3 regions of the Bradyrhizobium sp. UFLA05-153 genome follow, and region 3 is predicted to be linked to each of the others. Evidence: riboswitches for the same ligand, from Rfam matches in the RefSeq annotation. Region 3 holds a riboswitch; each other region holds the start of a gene.
What was found. A riboswitch is a leader RNA that binds a small molecule or an ion and turns the genes downstream of it on or off. The one in region 3 is predicted to bind cobalamin.
Positions count from the first base shown of each region.

Region 1: another riboswitch for cobalamin. It lies ahead of metE (5-methyltetrahydropteroyltriglutamate--homocysteine S-methyltransferase); the one in region 3 lies ahead of Q2941_RS00950 (TonB-dependent receptor).
Region 2: another riboswitch for cobalamin. It lies ahead of Q2941_RS11410 (ribonucleoside-diphosphate reductase subunit alpha); the one in region 3 lies ahead of Q2941_RS00950 (TonB-dependent receptor).

Region 1 covers NZ_JBBIAM010000238.1:248-3,520, forward strand. Annotated here, with positions in the region: partial or broken gene Q2941_RS50390 (TauD/TfdA dioxygenase family protein) at 1-284, opposite strand, end outside; cobalamin riboswitch at 862-1,085, shown strand; gene metE (5-methyltetrahydropteroyltriglutamate--homocysteine S-methyltransferase) at 1,192-3,273, shown strand, end outside.
Region 2 covers NZ_JBBIAM010000014.1:122,549-125,821, reverse strand. Annotated here, with positions in the region: gene Q2941_RS11420 (hypothetical protein) at 1-568, opposite strand, end outside; gene Q2941_RS11415 (glycosyltransferase) at 740-928, shown strand; cobalamin riboswitch at 1,257-1,474, shown strand; gene Q2941_RS11410 (ribonucleoside-diphosphate reductase subunit alpha) at 1,598-3,273, shown strand, end outside.
Region 3 covers NZ_JBBIAM010000001.1:201,083-204,355, forward strand. Annotated here, with positions in the region: gene cobT (nicotinate-nucleotide--dimethylbenzimidazole phosphoribosyltransferase) at 1-411, shown strand, start outside; gene Q2941_RS00945 (histidine phosphatase family protein) at 418-990, opposite strand; cobalamin riboswitch at 1,066-1,265, shown strand; gene Q2941_RS00950 (TonB-dependent receptor) at 1,383-3,273, shown strand, end outside.

The DNA.
Region 1 (3,273 bases), on a different contig from region 3:
AGCTCGATGATCGACGCCGTTCCCTTTATGGCGCCGAGCGTTGGATGAGGTGCCGGACTTCCAAAACGAAGGGCAAAGCGCTCCTGCTCAGCATCGTCGAGATGCCCCTGGTCGCGGAAGAAGATAACCTTGTGCTCCAGCAGCAGCTCATTGATCGCGGCGATCGTCTGGTCCGGCAAGTCGCCCGACAGCTTGACGTTTCGGATCTCTGCACCGATGCGCGCTGCGCGTTTGACGATGTCGGCGCGAGGAATGATGCTATCCGACGATACGGCTGCATCCATAGTGACACTCTCCAATTTGCGGTTTGTTCGCCAGCCCACGCAAGTCATCCGCGACAGGAGCCGAAAATTGCGGACCACATCGCGGGGATCCGTCATAATCCGCGGCGACAACCCTTTTTGTGCTCCTCAGGCGACCTCGTAAAATTGACCGGATCTGTCAATTCGATCAATTCCTAGCATTGGTAGTTGACCGGCCCAAAATGCCTTGCACTTTGCTGGGACGTTGATGCAGATGTTGCAATTCGGCGCCGACGAACAAGAAAACCGTCCGCGTTGGAGTCGACAACGACGCCCCTCAAGGTCTTGTTGGTCGAGATCGATTTTGATTCGTACTATTCGATCAATGTGGCTATCCGCAGCGGCGGAGGTCGACACCAAAGGCCTAATGGACCACTATACGGTGCAATCGCACGTCACAGTGTTACGCCCGAAATCGTCGAGCAGATCCTGCCGCGTAGAGCTTTGCACGACGATTGCTACGGACAGATGCGAAGGGCTCGATGCTTTCTTCGTTAAGACAGTCTCGGCCCGCGCAGCAAAGGTAATCCGCAGAGGTTGACGTTACGCCTCTGGTGCAGATAATCGAAGTCGTCGAGGTTCTCCAGATCTCCTTTGATCTGGAGCTAAGAGGGAAGCCGGTGCGTCCTCGATCCGTTCAGGATTGAAGCAATGCCGGCGCTGCCCCCGCAACTGTAAGCGGCGAGCCGCATCCACACGTGTCACTGAAGCAGGCGCTTCGGGAAGGCCGGATGCAGGCGATGACTCGCGAGCCAGGAGACCTGCCCCGACAACATAATCGACCACGGGCGGGGTGTCCGGTGGTACGCCGAGCAGCAGGGCGCTTTCGCGGCCCTTCTGCCTGCGTTTCCGCCATAGCCTTTGCTCCAACCACAATGGGGTTAAAGCTATGTCTCTTCCCTCACTTCCTGTCGCAACCCTCGGCATGCCACGTATCGGGCCACGCCGCGAACTCAAGCTGGCGCTCGAAAGCTACTGGGCGGGCAAGATCAGCGAGCGGCAGCTTCTTGAAGCTGCGGCCGGTCTTCGTGTCGCCAACTGGGCACGGCAGAATTCGCTTGGCGTCACAGTTATCCCATCCAATGACTTCTCACTCTATGACCAGGTTCTCGACACGAGCGTGATGGTCGGTGCGATTCCTGAAGCGTACGGTTGGGAGGGCGGTCCGGTCTCGCTGAAGACCTATTTCGCCATGGCACGGGGCTCGCAAGACCAGGAGCACGACGGTCAAGCCCATCATGGCCATGGCGCCGCTGCACAGGAAATGACCAAGTGGTTCGATACCAATTACCACTACATGGTGCCCGAATTCCATAAAGGTCAGACTTTCAGGCTTTCCTCCCGCAAGCCGATCGAGGAATATGAGGAGGCGAGAGCCCTTGGCTATCAAACGCGCCCTGTCCTGATCGGACCAGTCACCTTCCTTAAGCTCGGCAAGAGCGCCGACTTGGCGTTTGATCCGATTTCGCTGCTCGATAGCCTCGTTCCGGTCTATGTCGAGGTCCTCCAAGAACTGGCGAAACGTGGAGCCGAGTGGGTCCAGCTTGACGACCCCTGCTTGGTGCTTGATCTGGACGAGACCACACGAAGCGCGCTGCAGCGCGTCTATCGGCGTTTCGCCAAGGAGGTGCCCGGCATCAAGATCATGCTTGCCACTTATTTCGGTGCAATTGGCGACAATCTGGCGACTGCTCTGGGGCTGCCAGTGGCCGGATTGCACGTCGATCTTGTCCGCGCTCCCCAACAATTGAGCCGGATTGAACTCGGCGCCCGCGCGGACCTCGTGATTTCGCTCGGCATCATCGATGGCCGCAACGTGTGGCGTTCCGACCTGTCGGCACTTGTGGAGCGGTTCAAGCCCGTCATTGCGACGTTCGGCAAGGATCGCGTGCAGCTGGCGCCTTCCTGCTCACTCCTGCATGTCCCAATCGACCTTGAGCTAGAGACCGATCTCGATACTGACGTAAAGAGCTGGCTTGCCTTCTCGGTTCAGAAGATTGGCGAGCTCGCAACGTTGGCGAAAGCGCTCGCGGCCGACGGAAAGGTCGTTGCCGCCGCGTTTGCCGAATCAGACTTTGCGGCGACGGCCCGCCGAGCTTCCCCGAAGATCCATGACACGGCCGTTGCCCAGCGTACGGCGGCGATTGATGCGGTTATGCGCCGCCGCAATAGCGCTTTTGAGAGCCGGGCCGAGGTTCAGCGCAAGCGTTTCGGCCTGCCGCTCTTCCCCACGACCACGATCGGGTCGTTCCCGCAGACGGCCGAAGTCCGCACTGCTCGCGCCGCGCGTGCCAAGGGAAAGTTAACAGACGCGCAATATGAACAATTCCTGAGGGATGAAACGGCTCGCGCCGTCCGATGGCAGGAAGACATCGGGCTCGACGTGCTCGTACACGGCGAGTTCGAGCGCAACGATATGGTCCAGTATTTCGCTGAGCAGCTCTCCGGGTTCGTATTCACTAAGCACGGCTGGGTGCAATCTTATGGCTCCCGTTACGTTCGCCCTCCGATCTTATTCGGCGATGTCTCCCGGCCGAAGCCGATGACCGTCGAATGGTGGAGCTACGCGCAATCGCTGACCAGAAAGCCTATGAAGGCCATGCTTACGGGGCCGGTGACAATCCTGACTTGGTCGTTCGTCCGTGACGACATTCCACGCAGCGAGGCCTGCCGTCAGATCGCGCTCGCGATCCGTGACGAGGTCGCCGACCTCGAAAAGTCGGGCGCAACCATGATCCAAATCGATGAGGCAGCGCTACGCGAAGGTTTGCCGCTCCGTCGATCCGACTGGAAGGCTTATCTCGACTGGGCAGTCGAGAGCTTCCGCATCTGCTCCTCTGGTGTTGCCGATGCAACGCAGATCCATACCCATATGTGCTATTCGGAGTTCAATGCCATCATTGATGGAATCGCCGCGATGGACGCAGATGTCATCTCGATCGAAACGTCCCGTTCTAAGATGGAACTGCTC
Region 2 (3,273 bases), on a different contig from region 3:
CTTGCGCCTCGACAATGAAGTACCGCCCAGAACTACCAGCATAGCCGTGTGCAGCGTTCACATCATTCTCTGAGGCCATCCAAATAGCTTTGCCCGAATGCCCGCTTTGCCCCGCGCCGCCCCACACTCCATCCCTATTAGCATGGTTGAACTTGGTCCCCGCAGGAAGTTCTTCTATCTTGCTGCTCTCCCAACCAAGATTCCTAGGTGGAACCCTTGGGTGCCTATCGTCAGGGCAAATCGGATTAGTGGGCGGCTGCTGATGTTGCATGTCGAACTCTTTACAGGTGCGCTTGAGTTTATCCATTGATGGCTGACGTGTTGCTGTCGCTTGGATCAATGTTAGCGCGGTCAGTTGACCGGATCGCAGAGTATTGCACGCAATCATCGAAGCAGGCGCAGGTGTCATGGCTAAAGCAACAATGACGAGACGGCCCTTTTTCGGTTGACGCCCCGTTTGGTTTGATTTGGGATGTCTAGGCGGCCCGCGGTGAACGGCCAAAGATGGGCCATCGGCTACAAACGCAACAAAACCATTCGTGCGTGTGCAACTGAAATCGAATTTCAAAAACTGGAATCTCGACCTGATCCACAGGCTATATAGGGGCGACCTCAGAAGTCTGGGACAATCTCGAGCCGATTGCCGAGATCCGAACGCCCCACCTCACTTGGTGCCAGGTACGATTTTGCGATCGTCCGCAAGAGCACTGGCGTAGGACAGAGATGAAGCTGCTTGGAAGTGCATGGTGCGCGTACGCCTCGTGCCCTTTGCAGAAAAGGACGATTGGGGAAGTCTGTCCGTCCATGGATTGGATCATACGATGTGCTGGTGCTGCCTTCGCGGCTCGATGGTCGACCGGTCGTCGTGCTAGAGGTGCTCGCGCTCGGGGTTCCGGTTATTGCTTCCGCCATTGGTGGACTACCGTGAGCTTATACAGGATGGCGTAAACGGCTTTCTTTGCCAGCCGCGACAGATTTGCGAATTTGCCAACAGAATTGAAAAGCTTGCGCTCGATCGGAATTTGCTGAAGGGGATGAAGCAAGCTGCGAGAGCCGGCGCCGAGAGAAGCCTCGACGCGCGTAAAAAGCTTTCTCGCTATGAGCAAGGATTGAGAGCATTAGCCGGCTGTGCGAATTGACTATGGTGGCGACGATCAGAAGCGTTCTTGAGTTCGTCAATACTCGATAACTGATGGGGGATGGGCCGTCCGCGTGCGCCCCATGAAATCAATCATTGACAGCTTGCCTCGAATATCTCCATATATGGGGGTCACGGTCCTACTGCGTCCGCAAGATGTAGTGGCTAAGAGGGAAGCCGGTGAACTGCGCCTTTGGTGCGGAATTCCGGCGCTGCCCCCGCAACTGTCAGCAGCGAGCTGCTTCCGGACAACGTCACTGGTGCGCCTGCGCCGGGAAGACAGGAAGCAAGCAACGACCTGCGAGCCAGGAGACCTGCCGTGACGATCTGAACGTCCACGGGCGGGGTGTCCCGGCGGTCGCTTGCACGCATCGTCCGGCAACGCATCTGCCGGCGTTCCGGCAGCGTCCTTCCTTATCGCCCCGTCCAAACACAACGCGCGCATCACGGGGCCCTTTGATGTCACTGAACCTGCACGACGCGGACACCGCTTCCGCACCCATCATCCAGTTGCGTCCACAGTCACTTGCGGCTGCTTCCAGCGAGCCGGCCATGCAGATCATTCGCCGCAACGGGAAGGTCTCGCCGTTCGATTCCGCCAAGATCGCGGTCGCGATGACCAAGGCTTTCCTCGCGGTAGAGGGCAGCACTGCGGTTGCTTCGCGCCGCGTTCACGAGAGCGTTGAGCAATTGACGGCCGAAGTCGTAGCAGCCCTGATGCGCCGCGCAGGTGAGGGGCGCACCTTTCATATCGAGGACGTGCAGGATCAGGTCGAACTCGCCTTGATGCGCAGCGAGCACCACAAGGTCGCCCGGGCCTACGTGCTCTACCGCGAGGAACGGTCCCGCCAGCGCGCCGAGGAAGCGGCCGCGCAGCCGGAGCCCGTCGCCGCATCGACCCTTCACGTCACGCTGCCGGATGGCTCGCGCGTCGGTCTGGACACGCGCCGGCTCGAGCTGATCATCAATGAGGCCTGCGCCGGTCTCGACGGCGTCTCCGCAGCCCCCGTGCTGGCCGAGACCACCCGCAATCTCTACGACGGCATCAGCCAGGACGAGCTGGCGCTGGCCTCGATCATGGCCGCGCGCACGCTGGTCGAGCAGGAGCCCAGTTATGCCTATGTCAGCGCGCGCCTGCTACTCGACAAGCTCCGCGGCGAGGTACTGTCGCATGTCCAAGGCGTTACGACGTCGGCCTCGCAGGCCGACATGGCGACGCGCTATGCCGAATACTTTCCGGCCTATGTGAAGGTCGGGATCGCAGCCGAACTGCTCGATCCCGAACTCGCCCGTTTCGATCTCGGCCGCATCGCTGCGGCGCTGAAGCCTGAGCGAGACCTGAACTTCCAGTTCCTCGGCCTTCAGACGCTCTACGACCGTTATTTCCTGCATCAGCAAGGCAAGCGAATCGAGCTGCCGCAGGCCTTCTTCATGCGCGTGGCGATGGGCCTGGCAATTCGAGAGATCGACCGCGAAGCCAAGGCGATCGAGTTCTACGATCTCTTGTCGTCGTTCGACTTCATGGCCTCGACGCCGACGCTGTTCAATTCCGGCACGGTGCGCCCGCAGCTGTCGTCCTGCTTCCTCACCACCGTATCGGACGACCTCGATGGCATCTTCAAGTCGATCAAGGACAATGCGCTGCTCGCAAAGTACTCCGGCGGCCTCGGCAACGATTGGACACCTGTGCGCGGCCTCGGAGCCCACATCAAGGGCACCAACGGCGAAAGCCAGGGCATCATCCCGTTCCTGAAGGTGGCCAACGACACCGCGATCGCCGTCAACCAGGGCGGCAAGCGCAAGGGCGCGGTCTGCGCCTATCTGGAGACCTGGCACGTCGATATCGAGGAATTCCTCGATCTGCGCAAGAACACAGGCGATGACCGCCGCCGCACCCACGACATGAACACCGCCAACTGGGTGCCGGACCTGTTCATGCAGCGCGTCGACGCCGACGATGAGTGGACGCTGTTCTCGCCGGACGAGACGCCCGATTTGCACGATCTGTATGGGACGTCCTTCAAGGCGGCCTATGAGGCCTATGAAGCCAAGGCGAAGGCCGGTGGCATGCGTGTGTTCAAGACCGTGCGTGCGACCGACCTTTGGCGGCGCATGCTGACCATGCTGTTCGAGAC
Region 3 (3,273 bases):
GACGCTGCGCTTGCGCGGCATGGCCTGACGAAGGCGAGTGCATCGCCGGAGCAAGTGCTCCGCACGGTCGGCGGCCTCGAAATTGCGGCGATCTGCGGCGCCATCATCGCGGCCGCGCAGCGGCGCGTTCCAACCTTGATCGACGGCTTCATCGTCTCAGTCGCTGCGCTGGCGGCCGCGCGGCTTAATCCGTCATGTCAGCCGTTCCTGCTGCCGTCGCATCAGTCGGCAGAGCAGGGGCATCGCCTCGTGCTTCGTGCGCTGAACGTTCAGCCGCTGGTTAGCCTTGATCTCAGGCTCGGGGAGGGATCGGGCGCGGCGATCGCGCTGCCGCTGGTGCGGCTCGCCTGCGCCCTGCACAATGGCATGGCAACGTTCGCGCTGGCCAATGTTCCGGATCGTCCGGCCTAATAGGGCTCAAGCGATCGACTGGTTGACCGAGACGACGCGCCAGCCGTTCGCCAGCCGGTCGATGCGGGTGAGCGAGAGCGGATCAATCGCAAAGCGCAAGGCCGCTTGTGGGGCGAGGTCGAGCGCGATGCACAGCGCGGCGCGGATCGTGCCGGAATGGACGATGAGGATTGCTGATCCTCTTTCGATGCGGTGGAGGCCTTCGCGGGTTCTGGCGATTTGATCTTCAAAGCTTTCGCCGCCAGGGGGCTTTGAGCCCGCCGGGTCGGCCCAGAATCTTGCATAGGCGTCGCCGCCCGCAGCGGCGAGTTCATCGTGACGTCGTCCGGTCCATTCGCCAAAATCCTGCTCGCTGAAGGCGGGCACGAGGATCGGATCAAGCCCGAGTGCGCGTGCCGTGTCGACGGTTCGTCGTGCCGGGCTCGCATAGCTCGCGGCCCTCTCCGGCAAACACCGCCGCAGCGCGTCGAGGCGCGTCCGGTCGCTGAAATCGGCCGGCGCATCCATGGCGTGGATCGTCCCCGCAACGCCATCGACGACCGCATGCCGTACCAGCCAGAGGAAGGTGTCTCCTTCCATTCAACGTCTCCAAGATGTTTCCACTGCTGCGACAAGAACGCCATACCTCTTCACATTGACTCCGTCCCGGACTTAATCCTAGATGCTCGTGACGGTTTCCCCATCGGGGATGAAAAGGGAACGCGGTGCGGGGATTTTTCCCCTATGCCGCGGCTGCCCCCGCAACTGTAAGCGGAGAATCCTTCGTCACTAGCCACTGGGCTCTCGGTCCCGGGAAGGCGGCGAAGAGGTCACGACCCGCGAGCCAGGAGACCTGCCGTCAGCCGTGGTCACACGCGAAGATGTCGGTCGGGGAGTACAGACATTTGGCTTAGCCGGAGGCGAGAAACGCGCCGAAGGTTGAGACTTGGTTCGCTGTGACGTGCCACTGACGTCATACCGAGGCCCGAACCATGTCTTCCGCCCGTGCCGGCAAGCTGCGCGAATTTTTGCTCGCGTCCAGCATTCTTACGTCATTTGTCTTCGTTGATATCCCCACAGCCTTGGCGCAAGCGACCCGCGAACAATTGCCGCCGATCGAGGTTGCCCCGCATGGCGACCAGAACCGCAAACCGGTAACCAGCCGTGACGGGCAGGGCACCCGCCGTGCGGCACCGAAGAGAGCAGCAACCGCCGCGCCTGCACCGAAGCCTGTCGCACAAAACACAAGCCAGACGCCGCTCAACAGCAATGCAGTAGCCGTAAGCGCCTCGCGCCTGGGGCTGACCGTGCGCGAGGTGCCCGCGACCGTCGAGGTGATCTCGGCCGAGACGATCCGCGAGCAGGGCTACCGGACCGTCTCCGACGTCGCCCAGGGCGCGGTCGGCGTGACCGCCGGCGACAATCCGGCGGAGCCCTCGGCCTTCTCGATGCGCGGCTTCACCAACAGCCAGATCAATATCCTCTACAACGGCATCAAGATCGGCCCACAGAACATGACCTCGCGCGTCATGGATACGGCCAATCTCGAGGCCGTGGAATTCGTGAAAGGCCCAGCATCGGTCATGTCGGGCGAGGGTGCTGCCGGCGGCGCGGTCAATCTCGTGACCAAGCAGCCGCATACCGGCCCTGTCCGGAACGAAGCTGATTTCTCCTATGACTCCCTCAACTCGTTCCGCACCCATTACGGCTCCGGCGGCAGCACCAGCGTGCAGAGCCTCGACTACCGGTTCGACGTCAGCCGCTCCTCGCTCAACGGCTTTGCCGACGATACCGGCACCAAGACGCTCGACGTGTCGAGCCAGCTCAACCACCGCATCTCCGACAGCCTCAAGATCTGGGGCGCGGTCGAGTACAGGGAGGATCGCTCCAAGGCCTATTGGGGTGCGCCGCTGGTGCCCGTTGCCTTCGCTGGAGCCAACGCCACGACGGGTATCGTCTCCGGGACTTACAAGAATCTCGGGGCCGTAACCATCGACGACCGCACCTTCAATACCAACTACAACGTTCTCGACAACCGCAACGTGGCGCAAGAGGTTTGGCTGCGCGGCGGTTTTGAGCTGAAGCTGGCGCCTGACCTCACGCTGAAAAGCCAAGCCTATGGCTACGGCGCAGAGCGCACGTGGTTCAACAACGAGATTGAGGCGTTCGATTCCACGAACAACCAAGTCTATCGCGAGCGCTTCTACGTCGCGCACAGCCAGCGCCTCGTCGGCAATATCACCGACCTGATCTGGGATGCGAACATCGCAGGTTTCGACAATCGCCTAGTCACCACGTCGTCGTCGAGCTACCTCGACTTCGTCAGGCCCGGTGCCGCGAATTTCCCGAACGATTATGTCTCACTGGTCGATCCAAACCGCGGCTATTACGGTGATCTCACGACCAAGCAGCAGATCGCGCGTATCGATAACGAGGCGCTGTCGTTCGAAGACCGGCTGAAGCTGACGCGGACTTTCGCATTGATCGGCGGCCTGCGTGTCGAGCATATCGGGCTCGACCGCAACTCGACCGACAAGTTCGGCTTAGAGAACGCGGGCTTCCCGTTCACGAAGGACTGGGCGCCGGTGACGGGCCGCATCGGCTACACCTGGGAAGCCGTACCCGGCCTGACCTTCTATAGCCAGTACGCGACCGGCGCCGATGTCTCGGCCAACAACATCTTCCTGCTCGCGCCCACCCAGCCGCTCGACCTGACGACCTCGCGCACCTACGAGACCGGCGTCAAGCATCTGTTCTGGGACAACAGGGCGGAGTGGTCGTTCTCGGCCTACGACATCCTGCGCAAGAACGTCTACGCAGCCGCCGGTGGCATGCAGCTCAATATCGCCGGGCGGCAGGAGTCCAAGGGTGTTGAGCTCGCCG